DNA from 3 places in the Bacillus sp. FSL H8-0534 genome. Region 2 is predicted to be linked to each of the others. Evidence: riboswitches for the same ligand, from Rfam matches in the RefSeq annotation. Region 2 holds a riboswitch; each other region holds the start of a gene.
The links. A riboswitch is a leader RNA that binds a small molecule or an ion and turns the genes downstream of it on or off. The one in region 2 is predicted to bind cyclic di-AMP.

Region 1 (2,273 bases), 170 kb from region 2:
AATAATTAAAAGAATTGAAGCAATTCCAAGTATGATAATTCCATTTGAATACCCTAATCGGTCTCCTCTAACTGTAAACATTCTAGGTATAAACTTATCTTTTGCAAGATTAACTGCTAATAAAGGAAAAGCAGAATAACCAGTATTAGCAGCAAGTATTAATATCAACGCTGTTGTTCCTTGAATAAAGAAATACATGAAGTTCCGTCCAAATGTTTCTTCGGCAATTTGTGAAACAACTGTTACCTCTCCACTTGGAGTAATACCATAATAGTAAGCTAAATATACGATTCCTGAAAATAACACTGCAAGTAAGGAGCCCATCGCAAGTAACGTTTTAGCAGCATTTTTAGGAGCCGGATCTTTAAAGTTTGGAATCGCATTGGAAATGGCTTCAACACCTGTCAAAGCAGAACTACCTGATGCAAATGCTTTTAAAAGTAAAAACAAACTAACCCCTGCTACTGGTGTACCAATTGGTGTATGCAAATTAGGTGAGACTTCACCTGTTACAATGTTGTATATACCTACACCGATTAATATAAATAACGCTAAAACAAATAAATAAACGGGATAAGCTAAAATAGAAGCTGATTCCGTTACTCCTCTTAAGTTCAAAATTGTAATAAATAATACAAAGATAATAGCAATAATTACATTATGAGCATGTAAGCTAGGAAAAGCAGATGTAATAGCATCTGTACCTGCAGATACACTTACTGCCACCGTTAAAATGTAGTCTACTAATAAGGAACCTCCAGCTATTAATCCTGGATTAACACCTAAATTTTCTTTTGATACTACATATGCTCCCCCGCCATGAGGATAGGCAAAAATAATTTGTCTATAAGACAAAATTAGAGCTGTTAGCAAAACTAAGACTCCTATTGCGATTGGAATAGAATACCAAAATGCTAACGCCCCCACCGTAGATAGAGCAATCAATATTTGCTCCGGACCATAGGCAACCGATGATAATGCGTCAGAAGATAGAATCGCTAACGCTTTCGTTTTATTAAGCTTTTGCTCTCCTAATTCGGTTGATTTTAAGGGTCTTCCAATTAAAAACCTCTTTATAGTTGAAACCACTGCTGTCCACTCTCCAATAACTTTGTACGTACATTTCTCTTTTAGTCAAATTAATACGCTATTTTTCAGAAAACAAAAAATGTCTACAAGCCATAACAAATAGACTTGTAGACATTAATTTTTTTGTCGCACAAGCTCCACCTTCCTTCTCATATAACGCTTACGAGGTTAGCTGTCGGATTCGGGCCTGTGAGTAGCCCTACCTCTTTTGCAAGGATTCACCCCTTGGATTATGTATCAATCCATAAAAACGGTTCCCCCGTACCATCAGGTTTCAGCGATTTAGAAATTCGAAACTGTCGATTATCATACTCCCTTATTTAGAAAAAGTAAACAAAAATTTTTAAACAATGGCTTAAATTTTTAGAAATAGAAAAATTGTGATGATTATATAGGGTATTACTTCGTGAATGAATATAATGCATCATATAAAATTAGCTTTTGAAGTTTTTGCACCACAATCAAATTATTTATATATACGCTATCTATTAATGAATAGACTTCACCTTTTTTCAACTACAGTATACATATATCTAGACCCATCGATTACTTCTATCAGTTCCCCTATTAATACTCTTATTGTTCGAAATATTAAATCTAAAACCCGTTTTATTTGTAGGATTTCCTTACTTTTTGTCGAATATATTCAATGGGAGGAGGAATATTACATGATTTTCAAAGGATTCTTCATTAATCTATCTATTTTTGCTTTCCTAGTTAGCTCAGCTATATTCATTCGGGTGTTGATTTTGAATATTAATTCTAAATTAAACCGGCTATACGGAGGAGTAGTTGCCGGTATCATAGCTGCTATTCTGATGGTCTTTAATTTTAAGCACATGGGATTGTTTTATGATCTCCGAATGGCTCCTCTTATAATTTCGTACATTTATTTTGGTCGTACGGCCGGTTGGATTACAATAACATTTATTATAATTATGCGCATTTTCTATCTTGGTGGTAATTGGGGACCATCTTTGATTGTTTCTTTAGGAATAGCTACTATATATACTATTTTTGAAACTTATCTCAAGGAGCTTCATCCCTTTAAGAGAGTCTTTCTCTATCTAGCTGTTTATATAGCTATGATCCATTTGGTATTCGGATTCTTTTTTCCTTCTATACCTCTTATACTTTTTGACATTCAAGGTACATTATTTATATCTTCTGGACTATTGATCTGT
Region 2 (2,273 bases):
TAAAAAGTATGAATGAATAAAGGAAAGGTGTGTGATATACCGAAGTTAAATAAAAAGTGAACTCGATAATGGGAGGAAAAATAGTGAAAAAATTAATTGTAATTATACTAGCTGGAGCACTTATTTGGGCTGGAGTTAACTTTTATAATTCCAAGCAAGAAGAAAAAGAACGGAAAGCAAAACAAGCAGCACTGCAAGAGAAAGAAGTATTACCTCAAGTAGGATTTAAGGCGCCGAAAATCACACTAAAAGGATTAGACGGAAAGCTTTATTCATTAAATGATGCAAAAGGAAAACCGTATGTTATCAATTTCTGGGCGTCATGGTGTGGACCATGTGAAATGGAAGCGCCGGACTTAGTTCGTCTTTACGATAAATATAAAGGTGAAATCGAAATTTTTGCGGTGAATGCAACGATTGGAGATGCAGTACAAGAAGCAAAGGCGTTTGCAGATCGTTTTGGATTTAAGTTCCCAATTTTATTAGATATGGATGGGGTGGCGGGACTTGATTATAAAATTGTTTCACTGCCAACAACGTTTTTTGTTGATAAAGATGGGATTATTGTAGATCAAGCGCGTGGAGTATTACCTCCGGATCAGTTGGAAAAGAAATTCAAACAATTAATTGAGAAGTAAGAGGGGGATAAAGGTTACAAAGCTTCTCATAGGGATAGGAAATGGAAGTGGGTGATTTCCAATGATATCATTTTTCACTATTTCATGTGCTACTATATTTATAGAGATTAGCATTATTCATATGTATTGGGAGTTTATTGTGAGAAGATTCCTTCTTTTTTGTTTTCTCTCTCTTTACAACTATCATTTAGAGGAGTATATTAACAATCAGAATAGCTCAATGTAGATTTTACAGCCAAATAATAAATCGCTTAATCCACTTCAGGAGCGGGGGAACCAAATTTGTGCATTGTCACTAGGGGTGAATCCTTTTATAGGTAGGGCTACTCTCAAGGCCCGAATCCGACAGCTAACCTCGTCAGCGTTTTGAGAGGGGGGCTTGTGTGTGTAAAAAACACTAGGTGCAACCTGGTGTTTTCTTTTTATTCTCTTGATGGTAAAATATAACATTTGTTTTTGAGTGTAATGGAAACAGAGAGGGGAAAGAGGATGAACTGGCTTACAAGTCTAATTACAATTGGCCTATTCGTAATTGTTGCAAAACCGATGGGAGACTATATATACAATGCTTTTCAGCGTAAGGAACCATTTCAAAAGGTATTTGGCCCACTGGAAAACATCTTATTTAAAATTGCTGGGATTAAAGGGCATAGTCAGACTTGGAAACAATATATGTTTTGCTTAATGAGCACAAATTTTTTCTGTATCTTGGTTGTATATTCGATATTTCGATTACAAGGGATTCTTCCATTAAACCCGAATCACTTTTTAGGATTAGAACCAACATTAGCATTTCATACAGCAATTACATTTATGACGAATGCGAATTTACAACACTATGGGGGAGAAAGTAGTTTATCATATTTCTCTCAAATGGTAGGTGTGACATTTATGATGTTTGCGGCACCTGCAACTTCATTGTCAATTGGTATTACGTTTATTCGTGTACTAGCGGGGAAAAGAATAGGAAACTTCTTTGTTGATTTTGTACAAGCAATTACAAGAGTATTATTGCCAATTTCATTTGTGGCATCATTGATATTTGTGGTTTTAGGGACACCGCAAACACTGGATCCAACAATTGTTGTGAAAACGTTGGAAGGAACGGCACAAGAAATTCCTCGTGGACCGGTAGCGTCTTTGCTTTCTATTAAAGAACTTGGTGACAATGGAGGAGGTTTTTTGGGAACAGTTTCTGCGCATCCTTTTGAAAATCCCAATATGATAAGTAACGTGCTACAAATGATGTTACAAATGTTAATTCCGATGGCTTTTCCATTTGTATACGGAAGAATGGTTGGCAATCGGAAACAAGGTAGAATGTTTTTTATATCAATGTTCATTCTTTTGATTATCGGATTTTGTACGCTTGCTATATCTGAATTGAAGGGGAATCCATTGTTAAATCAATTAGGGATAGAAAGTTCACAAGGAAATATGGAAGGGAAAGAAACTCGTCTTGGCGTCATCTCTTCTGCTTTATATGCAACTGTTACAAGTGCCTCTGGAACAGGTGGTGTTAATACAACACATGATATCCATATTAATAACTAACCATAATTAGATATGGCTAGTTATTTTTTTTAGAAAAAACTTTCTCAATATGCTTTTTGATATAAAGAGAATCTATGTTCG
Region 3 (2,273 bases), 980 kb from region 2:
TTTTTGGAAATATTTATGAACAATTTATGAATGTAAATATACTCCTCTATATTTAACTTGTAAAGAGTAAAATTACCTAAAATAAGAAAATATTTCATCATTTAAACGCTTACATTGATTAAGATTAATATTTTATCATCTGTTTCCTTGTCTTTTCTTTCTTTTTCATCAAAATCGATTTTTAATATGAAATAAAAAAAGAGAATGAATTTGAGTACCGTTTTAATAGTACCTTGAATTCATTCCCTTTTTGCATTATAAAAATGAACGCAAGTTTCTCCCACGAATATAGACTCGTGTTAGTTCCACATGCAACATTTCATACGCAATAATATCCGTTTCTAAATACAAACTCTCTTCTGATGGCAATATCATATATGGTTTTGGAAACATAGAATCCATTGCTAATTCTTGAACTCGCTCTACTGATACTGCCCAACGATACGCTATATCCTCGCGTAATAACACCTTCATCATCACTTCCCCCGCCCTATTCAAAAAATAAAAAAGAAATGTTATCACAATTTGTAAACACTACAAATGTAGCTCCAATTGTTTGATAGAGCCTTACTGGATATCTTTTATTTCTTGTGACAACTGTAATAGGTGCTTGAAAAGAAAATCGAATACGCTCGGTAAAAAAGCTAACTGTTGGAAGCTCATCTCCTAGCAGGATTACTTTTTTAATCCTCTTGCAAATATTAGTTAAATTCTGCTCACCATTGCAACAATAAGTTGATTCAAATCCACATGCTCGCACTTCAGCCGCTACATGTTCAGTTGCGGTAAAAATAATCATATCTTGTTGAAAAGGCACTAATTCTCGTAAACTGTTTACTTTTTCCTCTTCCCCTACACAAATGAGCGTTACCTCTTTTTCCCCATCCATGTACATCATCCTCCTTAGCATAAAAGAATTCAAATATAGATTGATATTCTCCTATACTAGTCAGACCGATGAAGTGATGTATCCATCCATGCACCATCCTCTCTCAAGACGCTTACGAAGTTAGCTGTCGGATTCGGACTTTGAGAGTAGCCCTACTTTCATCATGAAAGATTCACCCCTAGTGACCATGCACAATTTGGTTCCTCCGCTCCAAATGAATCGGACTCAGCGTTACAAAAAACAGATTCTGGCTGATATAATACTCCTAAATATGGAAAAAGTAAACAATAAAAAAAGCCAGTTATAAAACTGACTTCCCCATCAAAACTTGAATATTTATGCACGGGTTTCTTGACGTTTGCCCCGCATTAACAGGCAGTAAGATCCCCAAAAATGCAGCGAAAGCAAAAGCTACTAGATGGGGAATCAACTGCCTGTAAAAGCCCGATTGGTGAAGGCTAATAATCAGTGGGGGATGAAGCTCTCCACTGATTAAAGTTTCACTTTATATGCAAAATGGTTCGTTGGCCCATGACCACTTCCAATATTCAATTGCTGTTCAATTGCTATGCTAATAAACTTTTTCGCTTCTCGAACCGCTTCTTCGATTGGATACCCATTTGCAAGTCCTGCCGTTACAGCAGATGCAAATGTACAACCGCTACCATGCGTTTGTTTTGAATCAATTCTTTCACTTCTATACTCAATAAATTGTTCACCATCAAATAAGAAATCAATAACTTCATTTCCTTGATAATCCGCATGTCCACCTTTCATAAGAACGTACTTGGCTCCTAATCTATGCAACTCTTTTGCAGCTTCTTTACTATCTTGGATGTTATGAATCTCCATCTCTGTTAATACTTCTGCTTCCGGTACATTCGGAGTCACAACTGTTGCAATTGGTAATAAATATTCCTTTAATGCTTGCACAGCTTCTTGTTGTAACAATGATGCTCCACCTTTTGCAATCATAACAGGATCTAGTACAATATTATTCCAGCCAAACTTTTTAATATTTTCTGCAACGACCTTAATAATTTCACTACTAAATAGCATGCCAAGCTTAACAGCATCTGGTGTTAAATCAGCACCAATTGAATTTAATTGCTCCTGAACCCCTTCAAGTGTAACAGGATATACTCCTTGCACACCAAGTGTGTTTTGAGCTGTAATAGCTGTAATAGCTGTCATTCCATATACACCAAGCTCTTGAAATGTTTTTAAATCTGCTTGAATACCTGCACCACCGCCGCTATCTGATCCAGCAATTGTTAAAGCTTTATTCACTTTCATCTCACTCATCCTTTTCTATCCAAAATAGCGATGATAAATCGTTTTTGCTTCTACTATATCTTTTGTTCCATGCACAAGTACGCGTCCA

Region 1: linked by a shared signal. The riboswitch ahead of MHH71_RS06290 (APC family permease) and the one ahead of MHH71_RS07170 (potassium-transporting ATPase subunit KdpA) in region 2 are both predicted to bind cyclic di-AMP.
Region 3: linked by a shared signal. The riboswitch ahead of MHH71_RS12110 (hypothetical protein) and the one ahead of MHH71_RS07170 (potassium-transporting ATPase subunit KdpA) in region 2 are both predicted to bind cyclic di-AMP.

What each region holds. Positions count from the first base shown of each region.
Region 1 is NZ_JBBOUC010000001.1:1,209,751-1,212,023, forward strand. Features, by position in the region: gene MHH71_RS06290 (APC family permease) at 1-1,089, opposite strand, end outside; cyclic di-AMP (ydaO/yuaA leader) riboswitch at 1,231-1,379, opposite strand; gene MHH71_RS06295 (PAS domain S-box protein) at 1,758-2,273, shown strand, end outside.
Region 2 is NZ_JBBOUC010000001.1:1,379,349-1,381,621, reverse strand. Features, by position in the region: gene MHH71_RS07175 (TlpA family protein disulfide reductase) at 84-638, shown strand; cyclic di-AMP (ydaO/yuaA leader) riboswitch at 877-1,018, shown strand; partial or broken gene MHH71_RS07170 (potassium-transporting ATPase subunit KdpA) at 1,128-2,174, shown strand.
Region 3 is NZ_JBBOUC010000001.1:2,355,004-2,357,276, forward strand. Features, by position in the region: gene MHH71_RS12105 (hypothetical protein) at 256-477, opposite strand; gene MHH71_RS12110 (hypothetical protein) at 491-889, opposite strand; cyclic di-AMP (ydaO/yuaA leader) riboswitch at 983-1,130, opposite strand; gene thiD (bifunctional hydroxymethylpyrimidine kinase/phosphomethylpyrimidine kinase) at 1,382-2,194, opposite strand; gene MHH71_RS12120 (thiazole biosynthesis adenylyltransferase ThiF) at 2,201-2,273, opposite strand, start outside.